Linked DNA regions of Metabacillus sp. B2-18. The protein of the gene in region 2 binds, or shares a complex with, the protein of the main gene of each other region. Links are inferred from orthologs where the notes say so. Each region holds a gene or a part of one and is shown on either strand. Other genes may lie near its edges. The genes, in order: LPC09_RS09025 and LPC09_RS10295.

Region 1 (4,070 bases), 260 kb from region 2 along the record:
TAAAATGGAAACAACCAAGGGCTTATTTGGTATGCCTTCTTTTGTTCCCTTCGCCCTTGTTAAACAATCCACAAACCATTGGCGTGTTTGTCAAGAGAGATTGCGGCGCATCTCCATCCAGTAAATAGGAGAGAAGCTAACCCTTTAGGTAGTTTTCATAAATCTTTTGACACTACCTTTTAGATAGTGATATTTTACCAAAAATTTGTTACATTTAGTTATTTTTCTAATAATAAATAGATTTACTTTGTTTTATTTTTTTCTAAATATGGGCGAACAGTCTAATGGTTTCTTAAATAAGATATTATAGGCAAATGTATCAATGAGGTGAGAATAATGACATCTAAAAAAACGCATCCATCTGTACAACAATTTAAGGAATTTGTTAAAAAACATCCCAAACTTGTTCAAGAAGTCCGTAAGGGTAATAAAGAGTGGCAGGAAGTGTTTGAAGATTGGTATTTACTTGGAGAAAATGATATTGTTTGGAAACAGTATAAAGGAGATCAGACAGAGGATTCTTCTGAAAAGGAAACAAAAAGTAAATCTGATTTTATGACACAAATATTTTCAGCTGTTAAGCAAATGGATATGGATACTGTAAACCATCATATTAACAACATGAGTAGTACTATTTCTACCATTCAAGGTCTTTTCGATCAGTTTGGTGGTTCAAAAGGCTCTAATCAAAAGTCTGCAACAGCAAGTCAGCATCCCTTTTCATTCAGAAAGGATTAGTGACCAAATCGTGACTCCGAATGGAGGAGAATGATGAGAAAAGAAGTTCAAGATTATATATTTGCAAATGATGAACGAAAGAAATTTGTACGTGAACAACCATATTGGTATAGGAAACTGTCAAGAAACCCTAATGATATAAACGATATGGAAATTAGTATGATGAACTATTATCAAAAGACAATTCCTCATAAAGTACAGCAGTTTTCAAACTCGATACAAATGGCGTCGATGATGGTAGCAATGTTTCAATCTATGAGACAGCAGGATTAGAATGGTGATTAACACTTACAGGCAAGGTGATTAGTTATAATTGCCTGCCTGTTTTTTTTATCTCCTTACATAAAGAGACATCTGAAAAGTATTCATGAATTTCTACGCCTCTGTAAACACTAAGAAAAAGGAGGCAGATAGGATGAAGCGATTTTTTTGTACGGTTTTTTTATTAGGTATTGTCACTGGATGTGTTGAAGATAAACCAAGACCAGAAGGAAACTTAGAGGTTGTACCTCTTCAAGTGGTGAACCATTCATTTGAGGCAATGGAAGTGATAAATCAACAGCGTAAAATGAATATATCTGTTAAACATCATATAAGAGATCAAGATGTTTATGTAGAATGTTATATACCTTCATTTACCTTTAAAGAAAAAGGAGGAAAAAAGGTAGATGGTGAGGGTCATTTACAGTTATCTGTTGATGGCAAGGTTGTTGATCATATTCAAACGGCTGCTTTTGTTATAAAAGGATTAGAAAAAGGAACCCACACATTTGAAATAGAGGTTGTTCATAATGATTCTACTAGCTATGAACTAAAAAAATCATGGAATGCTACCATTCAATAAATAAAAGGATTATCATGTTAATATTTTAAATTTCTCATTTGACGATATTCATGATAGAATGATTATCGGAGGTGCATATACTCTATGTTTGCTACACTTGAGAGCACATTATTAGTAGATCAAGCTGAAGAACTTGCTAACTTGGTACTTCAATCAGAGACTGTTGAGGAGTATCGTCGTAGTTTCAATATATTAAAAAAAGATCAAGAAGCTCAACAACTAATTCAGGAATTTACTAAGATTAAGGACCTGTACGAAGATGTTCAACGTTTTGGTAAATATCATCCTGATTATCGTAAAATTACAAAAGATTTGCGTGATATTAAGCGTGAGGTAGATTTGAACGAAAGTATATCTAATTTTAAGAAGGCTGAGAATGAAGTACAATCTCTTCTTGATGAAATTAGTGTGCAAATCGGTCAAGCTGTTTCCATCCATGTTAAAGTTCCTACAGGTAACCCATTTTTTGAATCTAGTTGTGGCGGGGGATGCGGATCTGGTGGAAGTTGTGGGTGTAAGGTATCCTAAAACGAGTATTACTGCTCGTTTTCTTTTTTTGCTAAAATGTACAGATGATTAAAATAATACAGATTTAACTGACATTTTTTAAAAATTAGCTTATACGAGTTAATTTCATAATAATAACTCTTAAATCAAAAAACGAACATTTTTCTTCATCCGGAACTTGTTAATAAACAATACACGGATAAAAATACTAATAAAGGTGAAATTCATACGTTTTTTGGTAACAAATGATACATTATGAAATTGATTCATACAAATATTGTTTATAAAATGAAAATTTGCTAGACTTTTTATTGGAAATAATGATGTTACTAATGTTGTTTAGATAACCTGAGGGAGACAAGAGTATGTTTGAAAAGCGTCAAGGGATAGTTGTTTGGCTCCATACATTAAAACAATTAAAAATGCTTAGAAAATTTGGGAATGTTCATTATGTTTCAAAAAAATTAAAATACGTTGTCCTGTATTGTAATATGGATGTAACAGAGCAAACGATTCAAAAGCTCTCTTCCTACTCCTATGTTAAACATGTTGAGCCCTCTTACAAACCCTTTCTAAAGCTGGAATTTGAATCAAAAATTGATAAAGCAAAAGAATATGATTACAAAATTGGCTTGTAGTTATTAAACTGCATCCAAAAAAGGCTGACAATAGTGTCAGCCTTTTTCCATTTGTTGAAAGTAAGGTCGTAAGATCGTAGTGACCAGTTTTAAGGGTGAATGATATGCTATTGAAGAGGAGGGATAAGATGGTTTAGTCTTAAAATCCCAATCAGATATTGGTAGTAAAGATCAGTTTCATTAAACATACTTGATGGTTTAACATCAAACGAAATAATATTCTTCTGCAATGTTTTAGCCAATTCATTAAATAAATCATATCGTTTGTTTTCTAATTGGTTCGGATTAGGTATCCCTTCCCTACATATATATAAGGCTTGGAAATTCCCCGGATCAGTAGGCTTCATAATTACCACAACGGAAGTAACATCTTTGTCATTCAATTTTGTATGTAAAGCTAGTAAATGAGTTACTCGATGTTTATTAGCCATTGCTGTTTCAATTAACTCATAAATATCAGAATAACCCTCACCTAATTCAATAAAACGCTGTATCATAAAAACTTCCCCCTGAAAAAAATTTAACAATATTTCATTTAACCGATCCAACTATAACATGTAAATAGTAAAAAGAGAAGTTGGATAGTAGCTTATATGTTTTCTTGAAAAACATGGATTTTCAGCTAGTACTAATCCTAAATCCTTAGTCCAGTCTATAAATTCCTATTAAAAAAACCCTACAGAAATTAATCTGTAGGGTCCTTCAATACCTTTTATACTAAAGGCTGAAGGCAAAGGGAGAGGAGAAACCGGAGGAAGAACTTATGGGGAAACGTAAGTCTTCTCCGCGGTTGGCAACAACATCAACGAATCGATGTTGTTACTAATCATTATCACCAAATGGTTAATCAGTATACATCATTATGTAATTTTTTCTTAACTTTTTATCCAACTGCAATTCAAAAAGAGAGAACTTGAGGATAAGAGTATAGGAAACAATATTAATTGAAGAAAATATTACTAATAAGTTTAGATATTGTAACAAACTGAAGGCCTATGGTAGGATTAAGTGAAAACTTTAAAAAATCATGTTTTTATCTTTATTTATATCATGTAAAATTAAAAAGTAGTGGTGAACGTAATGAGAGTAGTATCTGGAAACTATAAAGGGAGACAGCTTAAAGCTGTACCTGGAACAACAACAAGACCAACAACTGATAAAGTTAAGGAAGCTATTTTTAATATGGTTGGTCCATATTTTGATGGGGGCTTAGCGTTAGATTTATTTGCCGGTAGTGGAGGGTTAGGAATTGAAGCACTTAGTCGGGGAATTGAACGCTGTATCTTTGTTGATCGTGAGCCAAAAGCGATACAAACAATACATAAAAATTTAGAGATTTGTCA
Region 2 (8,963 bases):
AAAATCTATATCTATGGTGAAATAAGCCTTTTTCAATATCCTCCATTATAACATAAATCGACATTTTCTAGTGAAAGTAGCACGTTGGAAATTTTCGTAACAACCATTAGTATATTATGATCTTTATTGTTCTAATTTTAATAGCTCAAGAGAAAACAAAAAAACTAGGAGGTTGCTTCCCCCTAGTTACTCTTCTACATCTCCAACTAAAAACTCAGGATTCAAGTCTTCAAACTCATCTTCTAATTCTTCTTCCCAACAATCATCATCATCGCAGCCTTCTGGATTAACGTGTACACAAACTTTAGTTTCACCAATAACCTCTGCAAGATGTTCGCGTTCCGCTTGAACAATAATTTTATTTCCGTTTGGTGAAATTGTAACTTCTAAACAGTTTGGTTGTTGAAGTGCCTTACAAATTACTTCATGTTCATCATCAATAAAGTTATCATCTTTATATCTAAGCTTAATCACATCTACATAATCTACACGTTCTGTAACAACTTCAGTTTTTGTGTTTTCGTTGTAAGAATACCAAACATTAATATCATAAGTACCTTCAACTTCAACTGTTTTACCTTTCTTATGCGCATCATAGTTATGGTTAATAATCCAACCACCTAAAATGCTCGCAGGTTTTTGCGATGGTGAAATCGTATGTGTACATTGTGAAAATTTACGTCCTTTTGCAACAACTGCTTTTGTAATAATCTCTCTGTATTCAGACATTCGAGCATACCCTCCTCAATGAATCTTCATTTAATCCTATGCTAGGCTAGTAACATATGTGCTAATTAATTAAATGAATTTATGACATGTTACGCCAATACATGTAACGTATAGTACATTGTATGCTAGGTTGACAGAATATGTGCCTAAAAAAGTAAAAAGGTGCATGTGTAAGTAAAAAAATTTGCTTAAATTTCTTTCCAGCGCCTTTATCATGTAAAACAAATGTATAACTTCACTCTCAACTATGTTATTTTTCCGTGTTTAACGTGAAAAGTAAAAAAGTCATTATTTAGTTGAGTGTTCAAAAAAATCTATGTTAAACCGGAGGAAGATATGCACTTCTTCAATGAAATTTTTATACAAATTCTTATATAACTTGCAATATCAATTGCTGTTATAGCCATTGCGAAGCTTGTAAGAACCCAAATTTATTTTTTCCTCACTTATTTAAGAGCTATCTATCAAACCTCTTATTATAAAAATTGGAGTGATTTCATCGCAAAGGAAAGACACATAAAAAGGCAATCGGTTCTTTCAACCGATTGCCAAAGTTTAAATTATGAACAGCTGCTGCCGCCTTTAGAGCTTCTTACTTTCGAACCAGTTTCACCTGCTAAAAGGTCACCACCAGTTGAAGTAATGATTTCATTTGTTACTTTATTAGAAATTGTATGAGAAACTAGTTGAAGTAAGTCGTTTACTTCAATTTGTGAATCTTTAAATTCCTGGATAATTGGAATTTCATCAAGTTCACCTTGAATTTTGTCAATTTTCTCTTCTACTTGCTTTAATGCTTCATGTTTACCATAGTGTTGAAAATTAACTGCTTGTTTTTGTAAGCTTTTAATACTTGCAATCATCTCACGAACTTTTTGATTTTCATTAAGCTGAGCTTCCGCACGTTTAAAGAAATCCACTTCCTTTGATTCTGAAATCATTTGTGCAAGTTCACGAGCTTTTACTACAATATCGTCTTTTGTATATATTTTTGTCATTTTATTTCACCTCAACCGCTTCTTCTACCATTTCTCCATCTAGCGTCCATGTTTTAGCTTTTATTATCTTAACTTTAACAATTTTACCAATTGCCGATTTTGGTGCTCTAAAGTTCACAAGCTTACTTTTTTCTGTGTAGCCTGCAAGAACATCTGGATTGTTTTTGCTCTCACCTTCTACTAGAACGTTCACAATCTGACCTTCATATTCCTTTAATTTTTTTGCAGAGGTTTCATTTACAACTGCATTTAAACGTTGAAGACGTTCTTTCTTAACCTCCATTGGTACATTATCCTTCATTTTAGCTGCAGGTGTACCTTCACGTGGAGAGTAAATGAATGTATAAGCACTATCAAATTCGACTTCACGATAAAGTGAAAGTGTTTCTTCAAATTGTTCCTCAGTTTCATTTGGGAAACCAACAATAATATCAGTTGTTAAAGAAGCATTAGGCATTGCTTCCTTAATTTTACGAACTAGCTCTAAATAGCTCTCACGTGTATATTTACGTGCCATAATTTTTAATATTTCAGAGCTACCTGATTGAACCGGTAAATGAATATGATCCAGAAGGTTACCGCCTTTAGCTAACACTTCAATTAAATGATCATCAAAGTCACGAGGGTGACTAGTAGTAAAGCGAATACGAGGAATGTCAATCTTATGAATTTCATCCATTAAATCGCCTAATCCATATTCTATATCCTCGAAATCCTTACCGTACGCATTAACGTTTTGACCAAGAAGTGTAATTTCTTTATAGCCTTGTGCAGCTAAATGGCGTACTTCCTGGATAATTTCTTCAGGACGACGGCTGCGTTCTTTACCACGTGTATAAGGAACAATACAATAAGTACAGAACTTGTCACAGCCATACATAATATTAACCCACGCTTTAATGTTTCCTTTACGAACTTTTGGAAGATTTTCAATAACATCTCCCTCTTTTGACCATACTTCAACAACCATTTCTTTTGAAAGATAAGCTTCATTCAAAATTTGTGGTAAACGATGGATGTTATGTGTACCGAAAATCATATCAACAAAAGGATGCACCTTAAGAATACGGTTCACAACAGATTCTTCCTGTGACATACAGCCGCAAACACCTAATAAAAGATCTGGTCTTTCTTTTTTTAATGTTTTTAAGTGCCCTAATTCACCAAACACTTTGTTTTCTGCATTTTCACGAATAGCACATGTGTTTAGAAGAATCACGTTTGCATCTTCAACACCGTCTGTTGGCTCATAGCCCAATGCCATGAAGATTCCCGCCATTACCTCTGTGTCATGCTCATTCATTTGACAGCCATATGTGCGAATGTAAAACTTACGACCTTGTCCCATTCCTTTAAATTCTTCAGGAATTGAGAATCCATCATATTTTACATCTTCTTTTCCACGCTTCTTCGCATCTTTTAAAGAAGGTGGCATATATACGGCTTGGAAATACTGGCTGTAGTCCTTTTCGGATTTTTTGTCCGAAGGGTTTACTTGAGTGCTTTCCTTACGCTGTTGTTCATTCATTATGCAATTCTCCTTTCAAACTGCGCTTATCCTAATCTTTAAAAAGGCAATTCTTAATTCTGTAATATAAAATATATAGAAACATACAACTTAATAGTATATCGATAATAGCAATAGAACACAATCTTTTAACCATACTGTAAAGAATTGTACATGTTTTTGCGGAAAAATGCGAATCTATTTTTTTTCATTCGTTTCTTCAAAAAAGAATTGTACTTTATTGTCTTTCCATTCAAGCCTTGCATCAAAGGTTTTATCACCCTTTTTAAACCCTTTAATAACATTAGACTGACCTTCACTTAACAATTTTTGAGCATTTGTTTGTGAGATTTTTTTACCAAGTATCTTTTTCGAAATCGTAAATTTGCATTGATTTGTTTTATAGTTTGAACATCCGTAGAACTCTCCTTTGTCAACTACATCTCCATCACAAAATTTACATTTCCCTATTTTCTTTCCTAAAGAATATTTTGAAGATGTTCTCTGAATTGATTCTACTTTTAAACCTTCAAAACTCCAACTTGTGGAGACTTCTATAGCATCCGATACTATTTTAGTTGACAACCTTTTTGTCTGCTCCATAAAAACTGATGCTGACGCCTGACCTTCTCCAATTTCCGATAAGCGTTGTTCCCATTTTGCTGTCATTTCAGGTGAAGCCAAAATATGATCTCCTACTGCTTCAATAAGAACTTTTGCTTTATCTGTTGCAAATACTTGATTTCTTTTAATTTCAATATATTTACGATCTTTTAGCATTGTGATAATACCAGCTCTGGTTGCTTCAGTTCCTAAGCCTTCTACCTTACTTAGTACTTTTTCCAATTCATCATTATCAAGATACTTACCAGCAGTTTTCATTAAGGTAATTAATTGTCCTTCTGTATATCGTTTTGGTGGCTGGGTTTTTCCTTCCTTTGTTTCCACCATATCAACACGCCCGGAATCACCCTTTTCAAGATTTGGTAAAATCTCATCCTTATCCTTGTCATTTTGATAGATGACTTTACGCCAGCCTTCTTGAATTTGCTGCTTCCCTTTTGTTATAAATTCTGCACGTCCATCAACAAGGGTTGTTAATGTAGAATAATCAAAAATTGCCTTTTCATAATGGGCAGCGATTAGCCTTCTAACAATCATGTCATAAATTTTTTCCTCATCAGAAGAGAGCTTTTTAGGATCCCTAACTTGCTCTGTTGGAATTATTGCATAGTGATCTGTTACCTTTTTTTCATTCACATATCGAGGGTTTTTTAAGATTGATGAAACTGGCAAAGGAAAGAGTTCTTTATATTGATCAAATCCTCTTAGCTTCTGTAGAATCTCTGGAAATTGTTCTGCTTCTCCCTCTGTTACATACGTTGAATCACTTCGGTATCTACAAAAAAGGGGACTTAATGAAAGTGGACTTAATGAAGTTAGGTTTAAAGCTAAGAACTAATAGGAATAAATTTATTATATTACATTTAGTAAATAAGCATCTATACATGTTTATTTCTTTATAAAGATTGTTTTAAAGGGGGGATTAGTTTAGCAGTTAAGGGTACAGAATGAGGAATGGTATGTTGATATGAAATTATTAAAATAGGGAGAAGATGTATTTTTATTGGATAAATAAAGGATGTGGAATAATAATGCATACACAAAATACTCATACAATTTAAAGACCTTCTTATAAGTCAGATAGAAAAGTTAATGAATTAAGATTAAATAAATTTTACAGTTAAAAGTAATGGGCCTTCGAAACATTGGTGGAAGTAAATTCTAATTGTTTAATAAAAAGCACATCATAGTGGGATAAATAATTTATATTCATTGTCTTTTGATGTTAAAAAGCAGAATTGAAAAATAACAAATGAGAGTAGTAAAAGGGAACTGACTTATTTGATTTAGGTCTATTAGAAAGTGCGAGTTAGATGAATAGAGCAGAAAGTATAAATGTCAGGGGCTGTCAAATAAAGTGTGTAAGTCCTAATTTACTCCATATACTTTAGGACTCGGTCTTTGAGGTTTTCGTGGAGTAAAAGTTGATTTATTACCATGGACCAGTTTTGAATAAACCCAACACTCCATTTCTTTTCTAATTCTTGAATACGTAAATATAGGACTTTGAACAGGGCATTTTCATTTGGAAATGCTCCTTTTTTCGTCACCTTTCGAAAGCTAGAATGAATGCTCTCTACGGCATTTGTGGTGTACATTACTTTGCGAATGGCACTCCCGTAGTCAAAAAGTTGCTCCACATGGTTGAAGTTGCGAACCCATACATCCACAGCACCTGGATAAGAAGTCCACTGTTTTTGAAAGGCATCGAAGGCGCTATGACAAGCTTTCAGACTAGGTGCTCCATACACCTTTTTTAAAGAAGCTGTAAAGGCTTTATACTCTTTAGTAGGAATATATTTAATGGAATTTCGAATCAAATGGACCATACAACGCTGCACAATCAGGTCAGGAAAAATGGCACGAGCACCTTCTTCTAGTCCACTTACTCCATCCATTGATAAGAAAAACACATCCTCTACACCACGTGATTTGATCTCATCAAAGATTTGCATCCATTTATGTTTACTTTCTGTTTCATTCAACCATATACCAAGGATTTCTTTCTTTCCGTCCATCGTATAACCTAGAATCGTATATACTGCATATTTCTTCGTCTCATACTGATTTCGTACAGTAGTGAACATGCAGTCTACGAACAAAAATGCATAACAGGGGCTTAAAGGTCTGGAATGCCATTCTTCTAGATGGGGTAGCATCAGTATAAGGGGATTCACAACGATAAGGAATTTCCAATATAAAAATCCTGATTTCCCATTCCCTAAACTGAGAAATTCGGCCTTTTTTTCGTTACCCAATAAAGAGGTACAGCCGACAAAATGCTGATATTATAGGCTAAGGCATTTTTTATATCCTAAGTGGACGTAGGGATGGAGTTCAAAATCTAGGTATAAATAAATATTCTCCTAGAAAGTACGTTCCGATCCTAATGGTGATATGTGCGGGAGAAAAACGTTACCTGATCGTACAAGATTTCTTAACTCGGTAAGAACAGACAACGCATAATTGGCGATTTATATTCCCATCATCATAAACGTGCTTTTGCCAGCGATTTGAGAGAAAGTTCAAAGGTGCGCCTTCTGGAATTCTTCGTTTATTATTTTTTGTTCATCTCTTTAATGGTCACAATAGCGTGAAGCAATGACTCTCCTGATTTTATATAGAAGTGATTTCTAAGGCATCTAACAATGTTGGGGTATGTTTACGTAAGTAGTTAAGAACGCGGTTGTTCTTACCTAGTAATTTGATTTTGGTTATACTTTGAATTTTTAAAGGTTACTATTATTTTCTGTGGCTGTTTCACAACGCTTTATTTAGTTGGTTTTCTGGATATAAATCAAATATTAGGTAATTATATAAAATATGGTAGCAAAAAGGAAAAACGAGATGGATAGTTAAAACAATAATGGGGTAAGAGTGTTGAAAATGGATCAAAATAAAGCAAGTTTTTCTACTATATTTGTTCTCTCTATGATGAGTATAGGATTAATGAACCATGTAATGGTGATACCCATGTTACTAAGCACAGCAAAGAGGGATTCTTGGATATCTGTACTAATTTCAGGAGTTTTATTTTTGGGGTGGCTTGTTTTTCTACAAGTAATTATTAAAAAAACAAATTACTCCCATTTATTTACTTGGATGAAGGACCGAGTTGGTAAAGGTGTTGCTTGGGGTCTTTCTTCGGTTGCCTATGTTTTTATCCTTTTATTAATTGGAGTTACCTTAAAGGATATGATTGTTTGGACAGTTACTTCCTATTTCCCTCAAAGTCCAGTTTTCATCTTAGCCATAGTTTTTCTAATCATTTGTTTTTTTGCTGCGACATCTAGCTTTGCTACCCTATCTATTATTTCAGGTTTTTTACTTGTTTTTGTTATTGCTTTAGGTTTTTTTGTCATGAGCCTAAATATTCCTCATAAGGATTACGCTCAAATATTCCCTATATTAGAACATGGTTTGAATCCTGTTTTGAAAGGCGTAATCTATAGTTCAGGTTCTCTAATGGAAGTTTCACTTATACTTTTCTTACAACACAAATTAAAACCCAACATTAAGGTTCGAAGTTTACTTTTTCTCGGAATTATCTTAATAGGGTTAACCCTAGGTCCCTTGTTAGGTTCAATTGCTATTTTTGGTCCAGAAGAGGCTGCTAATCAGAGGTATCCGGCATACGAGGAATGGCGATTATTAAAAATTGGTAAATATATTGAACATGTAGATTTTTTTTCTATTTATCAATGGCTGTCAGGTGGATTTATAAGAATAAGTTTAGGTTTGTTTATAATTGGACAGCTATTTCCATTTGAGAACGATAAGAATAGACATTTATTAATAGGGTTTAGCTCACTAATTACATTGTTGATGGTTCTTCTACCTATTAGTGATATGCAATTTGTTCGCTTTTTGCAAAATATATATTTTTATTTATCGCTTCTATTTTTAATTATCTTTTCTTTAAGCATTGGGTTATTAGCCTTTTTAAAAGAGAAAAGGGGAGATAATTCTTGAAATTTAATAAATATAAAAAACAAAAGGAACTGAACTCTTATCATACTACCTTTCAGAATACTGATGAAGTAAATGAAGAGAAAATTCGTTCAACTTATCAAAAAAGTGAGGATGTTAAAGTTGTACTACATAAATTTACTGATGAACAACAAGAAATAGATACCATATTTATCTATTGTGAGAATTTGGTTGATAAAAAACAAATAAATCAAATCATTATTCCACAACTAAAAAAATGACAACAAAAAATTACTATAAAATATTCAAAGATTGCGTGGAATGGAATCAAGATGACCTGGAATGGACACCTTTAAAGGTGGAAACAGGGTTAAATTCCATCTCTTTAGAGATCTTCGATGGTAATTTAGTCATTTATTTTCCGGAATTTAGCGCTTTTTTTTCTGTTAGTGCATCCAATAAACCAAACCGTTCAACTGAACAATCCAATTACGAGGTATCTGTTCGTGGCCCAAGAGATAATTTCACAGAGGATATCTCAACAAATATTGCACTAATTCGAAAAAGACTAAGGTCGCCAACGCTATCTTATCAAACTTATACGATAGGAACAAGAACTCAAACTAAGGTGGGATTATTATATCTAGAAGATGTGGTTAATACGGAGATGCTAGATACTATTCGGGAACGATTATCTAATGTTGAGATTGATGGAATTATTAGTTCAACTCAATTGCAGGAGATGGTGTCCAAACAATCACTTTCTATTTTCCCACTTTCTGCTGATACATCCAGACCTGACTTTGCAGTTGAATGTTTATTACAAGGTAGAATAATCATAGTAGTAGATGGCTCACCATTAGTCATTATTGCTCCTGTAACCATTACTTTTTTGATTAAAGCAGCAGAGGATTCACATTTTAATTATTTACCCATTTCATTAGCTCGATTTTATAGATGGGTGGGATTTCTTTTAGCTGTCTACTTACCCGGGTTTTGGATGGCACTACTTGCATACCATCAAGATCAAATTCCATTTCCTCTTCTTGCGACTGTAACTGTTGCAAGATCGGGGTTGCCATTTCCTGCACCATTAGAACTTATGATCGTTTTATTCCTGTTTGAAATGTTCCGTGAAGCTGGTCAAAGATTACCTTCCCCTCTTGGACAAACTC

The links.
Region 1: the proteins of LPC09_RS10295 (region 2) and LPC09_RS09025 are in contact, whole or in part, in a crystal structure (PDB 6PRK), measured with the Bacillus subtilis proteins. The link is inferred for Metabacillus sp. B2-18 from one-to-one orthologs.

What each region holds. Positions count from the first base shown.
Region 1 is NZ_CP088245.1:1,794,729-1,798,798, forward strand. What follows is about bases 460-3,388. They hold LPC09_RS09025 (YlbF/YmcA family competence regulator), read left to right. Parts: upstream 460-1,666; coding sequence 1,667-2,110; downstream 2,111-3,388. Other genes in these bases: LPC09_RS09010 (YlbD family protein), read left to right, coding at 460-738; LPC09_RS09015 (YlbE-like family protein), read left to right, coding at 772-1,011; LPC09_RS09020 (hypothetical protein), read left to right, coding at 1,154-1,582; LPC09_RS09030 (YlbG family protein), read left to right, coding at 2,455-2,727; LPC09_RS09035 (DUF7147 family protein), read right to left, coding at 2,835-3,224. Outside these bases: more of LPC09_RS09010, read left to right, coding at 337-459; 16S rRNA (guanine(966)-N(2))-methyltransferase RsmD, read left to right, coding at 3,808-4,070. UniProt on the Bacillus subtilis protein: Regulates sporulation prior to stage II. Positively controls the competence regulator ComK at a post-transcriptional level. May modulate the translation, stability or activity of ComS. May work together with YmcA to regulate community development.
Region 2 is NZ_CP088245.1:2,052,962-2,061,924, reverse strand. Bases 9-2,768 are described here. They hold LPC09_RS10295 (regulatory iron-sulfur-containing complex subunit RicA), read right to left. Parts: upstream 1,728-2,768; coding sequence 1,290-1,727; downstream 9-1,289. Other genes in these bases: miaB (tRNA (N6-isopentenyl adenosine(37)-C2)-methylthiotransferase MiaB), read right to left, coding at 1,729-2,768; LPC09_RS10300 (outer spore coat protein CotE), read right to left, coding at 187-729. Also shown: more of miaB, read right to left, coding at 2,769-3,255; LPC09_RS10270 (endospore germination permease), read left to right, coding at 6,745-7,830; LPC09_RS10265 (hypothetical protein), read left to right, coding at 7,827-8,069; LPC09_RS10260 (spore germination protein), read left to right, coding at 8,105-8,963. UniProt on the Bacillus subtilis protein: May work together with YlbF to regulate community development.